One region of the Streptomyces sp. NBC_00344 genome, then DNA from elsewhere that is predicted to be linked to it. Evidence: riboswitches for the same ligand, from Rfam matches in the RefSeq annotation. Region 1 holds a riboswitch; each other region holds the start of a gene.
The links. Region 1 has a riboswitch for S-adenosylmethionine ahead of OHS16_RS32070 (putative leader peptide). Riboswitches for the same ligand answer to the same signal wherever they lie in the genome.

Region 1 (3,268 bases):
GACGAGTTCGGGGTCCAGGGCGCTCGTCGGCTCGTCGAACAGCAGCAGTTGGGGCTCCATGGCGAGAGCACGGGCAATCGCCACGCGCTGCTGCTGGCCGCCGGACATCTGGCGCGGGTAGGAGTCCTCCCGCCCGGAGAGGCCGACCCGGTCGAGGAGTTCGCGCGCATGGGCGACCGCCTGCTTCCTGGGCGTGCCCCGTACGGCGACCGGTGCCTCCGTGATGTTCTCCAGCACGGTCAGATGCGGGAAGAGGTTGAACTGCTGGAAGACCATCCCGACCCGGGCCCGCTGCTGAGTGACCGCCTTGGGACGCAGCTCGTGCAGTCTGCCTCCGCTGTACCGGAAGCCCACGATCTCGCCACCGACCTCGACGAAACCGCCGTCCGGCCTCTCCAGATGATTGACGCAGCGCAGCAGGGTGGACTTCCCGGAGCCCGAAGGGCCAAGCAGGACGGTCACTTCACCCTCGTTCACGTCCAGATCGACACCGTCGAGGACGACGTTCGTGCCGTAGCTCTTGCGCAGCCCGCGGATCCTGACCAGGCTCTGTCCGGTGCCGCTCATGACAGCCCCGCCAGGTTCGCCTTGGTGGTGGCGAACAACGGGATGTTGTCCCGGGTGATCCGCCAGAGACCGCGGCCGCCACGACCGCCGCCGGCCCGCGCGCTGCCGCGGGCGTAGTGCCGTTCGACGTAGTACTGGCCTACGGACAGCAGCGTGGTGAGGACGATGTACCAGAAGGTGGCCACCAGCAGCAGCGGCATGATCAGGAAGTTCTGGTTGTAGATCAACTGGGCGGAGTACAGCAGGTCCTGAACGGCGATGATGCTGACGATCGATGTGGCCTTCAACAGTCCGATGAGCATGTTCCCGGACGCGGGGATGATCGCGGGCATGGCCTGCGGCAGCACGATCCGGCGGAAAATCCGGCCTCCGCCCAGGCCGAGGGCCTGAGCCGCCTCCGCCTGGCCCCGGTCGACAGCGAGGATGCCGCCCCGGACGATCTCCGCGGAGAAGGCGGCCACATCGATGGTGAGTGCCACGTACGCGGCGAGGACTCCGCTGAAGAGGTGCGCCGTGCGGAAGGTGACGAACTCATGGCCGAACGGGATGCCCAGCGACAACCGCGGGTAGAGGGAGGCGAGTTCGTACCAGAAGAGCAGCTGTACCAGTGGGGGCACCGACCGGATCAGCCAGACATAACCGAAGCTCAGCGTCCGCAGGATGCGGTTGCCCGACAGGCGCATCGCCGCGATCCCGATGCCGAGCAGATAGCCGCTGACCATGACCGCCGCAGTGAGCCAGAGCGTGAGCTCCAGGCCGTGCACGATCGATCCGCGCAGGAAGTAGCTCCCCACCACGCCCCACTGAAACCGCTCGTTGCCGACCAGGGTGTGCACGAACATCGCACACAGCACCAGCAGGGCCAGGGCGGACACCCATTGCCCGGGACGGCGCAGCGGTACCAGCTTCGCGGCGAGCAGCTGCTTGTCCGACTGCCCCTGAACCAGTGGGCGTTCGGACCCCGCGCGGGGCGGTGGAGCTCCGTCGGGTACCGCTTCGGGCGGGTCTTCCACCGGTTTGCGCAGGGATGTTTCCGGAGTAGCCATGGTGTGTGCTTCCCGTTTGGTAGGGGCGCGCGGCAGCGCGGTGCAGCGGTTGCGGGCCATGCCGCAGCGACGGGCCGGCGACCATGGAGCATCGCGAATCGGCTCGGTATGACTGGCTTGGCTGTAGAGGACCGAGGGGCGCTCCGGTCGTATCGGGCACGCCCCGGGGCGCGGCTGACCGGACCTCAGCGCCGTTCGGCGCCGTTACGGTTGGCGGTCAGCGGGCCGGGGTTGCGCCCGGACACAGCGCGCTGCTCACCCGCAGCAGATCCACATGGCGCCGGCTCACCCGCAGCTGGAAGGACCCGCCAGGGCATCGGTTGGTGCCGCAGCGTCGTGCTCGCATCTCCGCCCCCTCGATCTGGTCCGGCCTCTCGGGGCCCGCACTTACAGGACATCCGTCCTGCCCGGTCGTCACCTGGAGCACCCCACCACGGACGAGGGTTGCCGGTCAGCAAGCCAGGGCTTGACGCTGACACTCGTAACCGGCCACCACCGTAATTGCCGGGTGACGTGCAGACAATCCCTCTGGGTGTGACGGGCGTCGCTCGACGGCCTGCCGGTACGGTCCGGGGGATGCCGGGGATTGTGCCGGGCGCGGATGCGGAGTTACCGTGCTGCCAGGTTATGAGCGACAGCGAAAAGCCCTGGCTTGCTGTCCGGCAACCCTCCCGCGCGGCGGGGTGCTCCAGGTGACGACCGGGCGGAGCCGACGACGGCTCCCGCAAGCGCGAGCTCGGACCGGTGTCGGGCGATCGAGACGGAGGTGACGGCAGTGCGGCGAGTCTCCGACATGCCCGTCATCACCAAGGTCCGCAGGCGTGCCACCACGACGTACTCCAGGCGCCACATCGACCTGCAGCGTGTCGCGGGTGCGCTGTGTCCGGCGTACGCGACCGCCGCGCACTGCGGTATCTGATCCCGCTGCCCCGAACCCTCTGAGGCCGCACCACAGAACCCGGCCCGGTCCCGGTACCGGCGCTCGGCGTCGGTGTGTCTGCCTCCGAGTCCGTGGGGCATTCCCGTCCGACAGCTCTGCCCACCCCGTGAAGGGCCACCCCCGCGAAGGCCCGGCGCGGCCGCGGCGCTCCGCACAGCAACCGTCCGAGCAGGAAGCGGTACCGCCCATGTCCCGATCACCTTCAGCCCCTCTCCACCTGGCCGTTGCCCTGGACGGAGCGGGGTGGCATCCCGCGGCCTGGCGGGAGTCCGGTGCCCGCCCCCGAGAGCTGTTCACGGCGAGGTACTGGGCCGACCTGGTCACCGAGGCCGAGGCCGGTCTGCTCGACTTCGTGACCATCGAGGACTCACTCAGCCTGCAGTCCTCCCGCTACAACGAGCCGGACACGCGCACCGACCAGGTGCGCGGCCGGCTGGACGCCGTGCTGGTCGCGGCCAGGGTGGCACCGCTGACCCGGCACATCGGTCTCGTCCCGACCACCGTGGTGACCCACACCGAGCCGTTCCATGTCTCGAAGGCGATCGCCACCCTCGACCATGTCAGCACCGGACGGGCCGGCGTGCGGGTGAAGGTGTCCGCGCGGGGCGACGAGCCCCCGCACTTCGGGCGCCGCACACTGCCCCGGCTGCCGGCCGGAGGATGGGAAGAGCCGGCCGGGCAGGCACTGATCAAGGAGCTGTTCGCCGAGGCGGGC
Region 2 (3,268 bases), 4.3 Mb from region 1:
CCACGGCCATCACTGATCGCCTGACCTGAAACAGGTCGCCACGGCAGGAGCCCCGTCCATTCGATGGACGGGGCTCTTTGCCGTCCCCAGGGCTGGATAAGGTGGGACCATCCCTTTCGGCTGTGGACCCAGGAGTGGACCATGAACGTTGTGACCCCGGTCGGCGGCGACAGCGTGGCGGCATACTCCTGGCCCGGTGTCATCGACTCCCTGCTCGCGGGCACCGACCAGAGCGCCGATGCCACCGCCTGGGCAATGGACCGCATCATGAGCGGAGAGGCCACCGGCGCACAGATCGCGGGCTTCATGGTGGCGCTACGGGCCAAGGGCGAGACGGTCACAGAGATCAGTGGCATGGTGCGCACCATGTACGAGCACGCCAGGCTCATCGAGGTGCCCGGCCCCAGCGTGGACATCGTCGGCACCGGCGGTGACGGCTCCAGCACGGTGAACATCTCGACCATGTCGTCGATCGTGGTGGCGGGCACCGGCGCGAAGGTGGTCAAGCACGGCAACCGCGCGGCCTCGTCGAGGAGCGGCGCATCCGACGTTCTGGAGAAGCTCGGCGTCAATCTGGACCTCACCCCGCAGAGGGTCACCGAGGTCGCCGAAGAGGCAGGGATCACCTTCTGCTTCGCGGTGAAGTTCCACCCCGCGCTGCGGTACGTGGCGGCCGCACGGCGCGAGCTGGGCATCCGCACCACCTTCAACTTCCTGGGGCCGCTCACCAACCCGGCGAAGGTGCGGGCCCAGGCCACCGGTGTGGCCGACGCACGGGTGGCGCCCATCGTGGCGGGTGTACTGGCCGAGCGGGGCTCGTCCGCGCTGGTCTTCCGGGGCGACGACGGACTCGACGAGCTGACCACCACCGCCACGTCCAGGGTGTGGATCGTGGCGGACGGCGTGGTGCGCGAGGAGCCCTTCGATCCCCGCGATGTCGGCATCGGCCTGGTCCCTGTGGAGGCACTGCGTGGCGCCGACGCCTCGTACAACGCGGACGTCGCCCGTCGGCTGCTGGCCGGCGAGACCGGCCCGGTGCGCGATGCGGTGCTGCTGAACTCGGCGGCGGCGCTGGTCGCGCTGAACCCGGGTGCGGGCTCGCTGAACGAACAGATCGCGGCGGGGCTCGAGCAGGCTGCCGAGTCGATCGACTCGGGCGCCGCCCGCGGCGCGCTGGAGAGATGGGTCGCGGCGAGCAACGCGTGAACCCCCGCCGGGTACGGCGAGCAACGCGTGAACCCCCGCCGGGTACGGCGAGCGACGCGTGAACCCCCGCCGGGTACGGCGAGCGACGCGTGAACCCCCGCCGGTCATGGCGGGCGGTGACGGCACAGCAGGGCGCGGTCCGCATTGCGGACCGCGCCTTGCGCGTTCCGCGGCGTGTGGCAAGATGCTCTCAGGTCATGAGTGACAGCGACTACGGCCCCAGCCCGCTGTCCGGCAACCCTCCGTCCGTGGCGGGGTGCCCTGGGTGAAGACCTGGCCGTGGACAGCAGAGTCCGCGGCAAGCGCGGATCCCTCGCCAGGGATCCTGGTCGTCGAGGGAGTTCTTCCGTGGTTCAGCGAATGCGATAGGGCAGTAGCCCCCTTCTCCGCACACCCTTTCCGCACTGCCCCGCGCCCACCGTCGGGTGGCCCGCGCAGTGAATTCGCCTGCCCTTTCCGGGAGTTCGCCATGTCTGTCCCCACCGCTGCCGTCGACCGTTCGGTTTGTGCCCCGCTGCCCGTCCTGGGACGGGATGTACGGGTTCCCCTCGTCACCGGTGGCGAGGTCGACTACGCCGCGCTGGACTACGCGGCGAGCGCTCCGGCCCTGCAGCGGGTCTGGGACGACGTGGCCGCCTACGCCCCGTACTACGGCAGTGTGCACCGCGGCGCCGGCTACCTCTCACAGCTGTCCACCGACCTCTTCGAGAACAGCCGTACCGCCGTCGCCGAATTCCTCGGCTGCCGGGAGGGTGACCAGGTGGTGTTCACCCGGTCGACCACCGACTCACTCAACCTGCTGGCCGCGGTACTGCCCGCGGACTGCCAGGTCTTCGTCTTCGAGACCGAGCACCATGCCTCGCTGCTGCCCTGGCGCGGTGCCGATGTGACCTACCTGGACGCGCCGCGCACCCCGCAGCAGGCCGTCGGGATCCTGGAGCGCGCACTCGCGGGCCGCGGTACCTCGCCGTCCGGGTCGACCGTGCCCGCGCTGGTCTGTGTCACTGGCGCTTCGAACGTCACCGGTGAGCACTGGCCCGTGCGGGAACTTGCGGCTGCCGCTCACGCACATGGTGCCCGGGTGGTGCTGGACGCCGCCCAGCTCGCCCCGCACCACCCGGTGGACATCGCGGACCTGGACGTCGACTGGGTGGCCTTCTCCGGGCACAAGCTGTACGCGCCCTTCGGCTCCGGGGTCCTGGCGGGCCGTTCGGACTGGCTGCAGGAGGCGGAGCCGTATCTCGCGGGTGGCGGGGCGTCCCGCCAGGTCACCCGGCGGGCCGATGGCGGTGTGGACGTCGAGTGGCACACCACGGCCGCCCGTCACGAGGCCGGCTCGCCCAACGTCATCGGGGTGTACTCCATCGCCGCCGCCTGCCGGGCACTCACCGACGCCGGCTTCGACTCCCTGGTCGAGCGCGAGCAGTCGCTGGTCACCAAGGTCCTCGACGGCCTCGGGGAGGTGGACGCCGTGAAGGTGCTCTCGCTCTTCGGCGACGACGTCCCGCGCGTCGGTGTCATCTCGTTCGTGGTCGACGGCTGGAACAGCTCGCACTTCGCGGCCGCGCTCTCGGCCGAGTACGGCATCGGCGTCCGCGACGGACTGTTCTGCGCGCACCCGCTGGTACGCACACTGCTCGGCGGCGACCCGCAGGACCAGGGGGAGTGCGGCGCACCCGATGGTGAGCCCGGCGAGCGCTCGCTCAACGCCATCCGGGTGAGCTTCGGCGCCGGTACGCCGGACGAGCACGTGGAGCGTTTCGTGACCGCGGTCAAGGAGCTGGTGCGCGACGGCGCCCGCTGGAACTACCGTACGGAGAACGGCCGTTGCGTGCCGGCCGTCTGAGCGGTTCGGCCCTCGGCCACCCCGGCGGCCGAGGGCGCGCTCATGCGTCGAGCCCGATGGCGAAGGCCGCTTCCAGGTCGTGCTGGGAGTAGGTGCGGAACGCCACGTGCGTGTCGGTGGCCTCGACACCCGGGATCTTGCTGATCCGGCCGGGGATGATGTCGGCGAGATCGTCGTGGCGGGCCACCCGGACCAGTGCGATCAGGTCGTACGTGC
Region 3 (3,268 bases), 2.9 Mb from region 1:
GGGCAAGTCGGGCCGGGCAAACGGCACTTACGACGCAAAGGGCTTCACTACTTTGTCCGCACCTTGTCGCGATCTCATATGCACGGGGCATGAACAGCGAAGGGGACTACCCCAACTCTACCGCGCTCAACCACACAGAATTACCCCCTCCGCTTCTCTTGCGGAGGGGGTAATCAGGGTGACCGTGCGGCGCCGGAAGAGCACCAGGAGAGGCTGTCAGCCGCCGGCGACGGCCGGAATGATCGAGACGCCCGCACCGTCCGGCGTTGCCGTCTCCAGACCCTGCTCGAAGCGCACGTCGTCGTCGTTGACGTACACGTTCACGAAGCGGCGCAGCTTGCCCTGGTCGTCCAGGACGCGGGCCGCGATGCCGGTGTGGTTCTTCTCCAGGTCGGAGATGACCTCGGCGAGAGTGCCGCCGTCGGCGGCGACCTCGGCCTGGCCGCCCGTGTAGGTGCGGAGGATGGTGGGGATACGGACCTTGACGCTCATACGGATTACCTTCCAGGAGACCGGGGAGTGGGCGGGACGGGGGGATTCAGCTCGCGGCCAGTCCGGCCTCGCGGAACGCGTCCAGGGTCGGGCGGATCGTCGCGGTGGGACCGGACGTCGGCGCGACGGCGTCCAGGGTCTTGAGGCCGTCACCGGTGTTCAGGACCACGGTGGACAGCGCCGGGTCCAGCAGACCCGCCTCGAGCAGCTTCTTGGTCACTCCGACGGTCACACCGCCCGCGGTCTCCGCGAAGATGCCCTCGGTACGGGCCAGCAGCTTGATCGCGTCGACGATCTGCTCGTCGTTGACGTCCTCGACCGCGCCGCCGGTGCGCCGGGCGATGTCCAGGACGTACGGGCCGTCCGCCGGGTTGCCGATGGCGAGGGACTTGGCGATCGTGTTCGGCTTCTGCGGCCTGACGACGTCGTGCCCGGCCTTGTAGGCGGTGGAGACCGGGGAGCAGCCCTCGGCCTGCGCACCGAAGATCCGGTAGGGCTTGTCCTCGACGAGACCGAGCTTGATCAGCTCCTGCAGACCCTTGTCGATCTTCGTCAGCTGGGAGCCCGACGCGATGGGGATGACGATCTGGTCCGGAAGCCGCCAGCCGAGCTGCTCGCAGATCTCGTAGGCCAGCGTCTTGGAACCCTCGCCGTAGTACGGGCGGAGGTTGACGTTGACGAAGCCCCAGCCCTCTCCGATCGGGTCGCCGATGAGCTCGGAGCAGAAGCGGTTCACGTCGTCGTAGTTGCCCTCGATGCCGACCAGCTCACCGCCGTACACCGCGGCCATCACGACCTTGCCCTGCTCCAGGTCGTGCGGGATGAACACGCAGGAGCGGAATCCGGAGCGGGCGGCGGCGGCGCCGACGGCGCCGGCCAGGTTACCGGTGGAGGAGCAGGAGAGGGTGGTGAAGCCGAAGGCGCGGGCGGCCTCGACGGCGATCGCGACGACACGGTCCTTGAAGGAGTGCGTCGGGTTGCCGGAGTCGTCCTTGATGTGCAGACCACCGGTGATACCGAGCTCACGGGCCAGGTTGTCGGCCTTGACCAGCTTGGTGAAGCCCGGGTTCAGATTGGGCTGGGACGCCACGTCGGCGGGGACGGGCAGCAGCGGGGCGTAGCGCCAGATGTTGTCGGGCCCGGCCTCGATGCGCTTCTTCAGCTCGTCGGGAGAGCCGCTCGGCAGGTCGTAGGCGACTTCGAGCGGCCCGAAACAGGAGGCGCAGGCGAAGATCGGTCCGAGGGCGAAACGCTCTCCGCACTCGCGGCAGGAAAGCGCCGCGGCGGGTCCGAGATCGACGGATCCGGCGGTGCTGGTGGTTTCGGCGACAGTCTGAGCAGCCATGGTGGCGAGGTCCCTTTCTCCTCATCTTCCTCGCGACGTACTTCGCCGCGAGACGGAATTGGCACCTTCCCCACCATGACCTCGCGGTCGGCGGAAGGTTGCCGGGACTTCAACGGGCCGTTCCCTCAGTCCCTCTGGATGAGCGCTGTGACACCGGCCAGGAGGCCCGTGTATTTGTTGTCGTACTCAACCGCGTACTGACCCCCGGCATGCGACGGTCATCCGCGTTGTTCAAGACTGTAACCGAAGGCCGGAACGATTGAGAGAGTCGTCCGCACCGCGAGATGACAGTCGGACAAGCCGCTGCCGCGGCGGGCACACCGAGGAGACACCCCGTGCTGGATGAGGTGGAACGCTGGCTGACCAGGCGTTCCTGGTCAGCTGCCGACCGACCGCTGGACCAGCTGGCTGCCGCCAAGCGTGGCACCAAGGTGAGTGTGGTGCTCCCGGCGCTGAACGAGGAGGCGACAGTCGGTGAGATCGTCGCGACCATCAGGCGGGACCTGATGGAGGCCGTACCGCTCGTCGACGAACTGGTCGTGATCGACTCGGGCTCCACCGACCGTACGGCCGAGGTCGCCGCGGCGGCGGGCGCCCGCGTGGTGCACCGGGACACCGTTCTGCCCCGGATAGCGGCGGTGCCGGGCAAGGGCGAGGTGCTGTGGCGCTCCCTCCTGGTGACAAGCGGTGAGATCGTTTGCTTCATCGACGCCGACCTCAAGGACTTCTCGGCGGATTTCGTGTCCGGCATCGTGGGGCCACTGCTGACCGATCCTGATGTGCACTTCGTCAAGGCGATGTACGACCGTCCGCTGGGCGAGACCCCCGGGCAGGGCGGCCGGGTGACCGAGCTGGTGGCCCGTCCGCTGCTCAATCTGCACTGGCCGCAGCTGGCCGGATTCGTTCAGCCGCTGGGCGGCGAGTACGCCGTCCGGCGTGAGCTTCTCGAACAGCTGCCCTTCCCTGTCGGATACGGCGTGGAGCTCGGCCTGCTCGTCGACGCCCTGCACACGGTGGGTCTCGACGCGCTGGCCCAGGTCGACGTCGGCTCACGCCGGCACCGCCACCAGGACGGTCTGGCGCTGGGCCGGATGGCTGCCGCGATCTACCGGACCGCGCAGCTGCGGCTCTCCCGGGGCCATCTGGTGCGTCCCGCGCTCACCCAGTTCGAACGCGGACCAGGCGGGTTCGTGCCGCGCACGCATCCGGTGGACACCGAGGAGCGGCCGCCGATGCGGGAGCTCGCGGAGTACGAGGCCCGCCGCGCCGCCTGAAAATCCGGGCCGTCCGGCGTTTGAGGCCATCTTCGAGCCGCACGTTTATGCGCCGCGGCCACGGGCTAAGTTCGCCCCATGGCCTCTCCGCACCGTGCAAACGTCCTGGTCGCCTCCAACCGGGGCCCCGTTTCGTACAGCCTGGACGAGGACGGCG

Region 2: linked by a shared signal. The riboswitch ahead of OHS16_RS23480 (aminotransferase class V-fold PLP-dependent enzyme) and the one ahead of OHS16_RS32070 (putative leader peptide) in region 1 are both predicted to bind S-adenosylmethionine.
Region 3: linked by a shared signal. The riboswitch ahead of thrC (threonine synthase) and the one ahead of OHS16_RS32070 (putative leader peptide) in region 1 are both predicted to bind S-adenosylmethionine.

The regions. Positions count from the first base shown of each region.
Region 1 is NZ_CP107996.1:931,574-934,841, reverse strand. It holds gene OHS16_RS04290 (amino acid ABC transporter ATP-binding protein) at 1-546, opposite strand, end outside; gene OHS16_RS04285 (amino acid ABC transporter permease) at 564-1,613, opposite strand; gene OHS16_RS32070 (putative leader peptide) at 1,831-1,959, opposite strand; SAM riboswitch class IV at 1,992-2,100, opposite strand; SAM riboswitch class IV at 2,237-2,350, shown strand; gene OHS16_RS04280 (putative leader peptide) at 2,389-2,532, shown strand; gene OHS16_RS04275 (LLM class flavin-dependent oxidoreductase) at 2,741-3,268, shown strand, end outside.
Region 2 is NZ_CP107996.1:5,205,157-5,208,424, forward strand. It holds gene qcrB (cytochrome bc1 complex cytochrome b subunit) at 1-16, shown strand, start outside; gene trpD (anthranilate phosphoribosyltransferase) at 142-1,206, shown strand; SAM riboswitch class IV at 1,400-1,517, shown strand; gene OHS16_RS23480 (aminotransferase class V-fold PLP-dependent enzyme) at 1,676-3,052, shown strand; gene OHS16_RS23485 (Lrp/AsnC family transcriptional regulator) at 3,093-3,268, opposite strand, start outside.
Region 3 is NZ_CP107996.1:3,845,014-3,848,281, reverse strand. It holds gene OHS16_RS17385 (MoaD/ThiS family protein) at 217-492, opposite strand; gene thrC (threonine synthase) at 539-1,837, opposite strand; SAM riboswitch class I at 1,856-1,982, opposite strand; gene OHS16_RS17375 (glucosyl-3-phosphoglycerate synthase) at 2,173-3,111, shown strand; gene OHS16_RS17370 (alpha,alpha-trehalose-phosphate synthase (UDP-forming)) at 3,190-3,268, shown strand, end outside.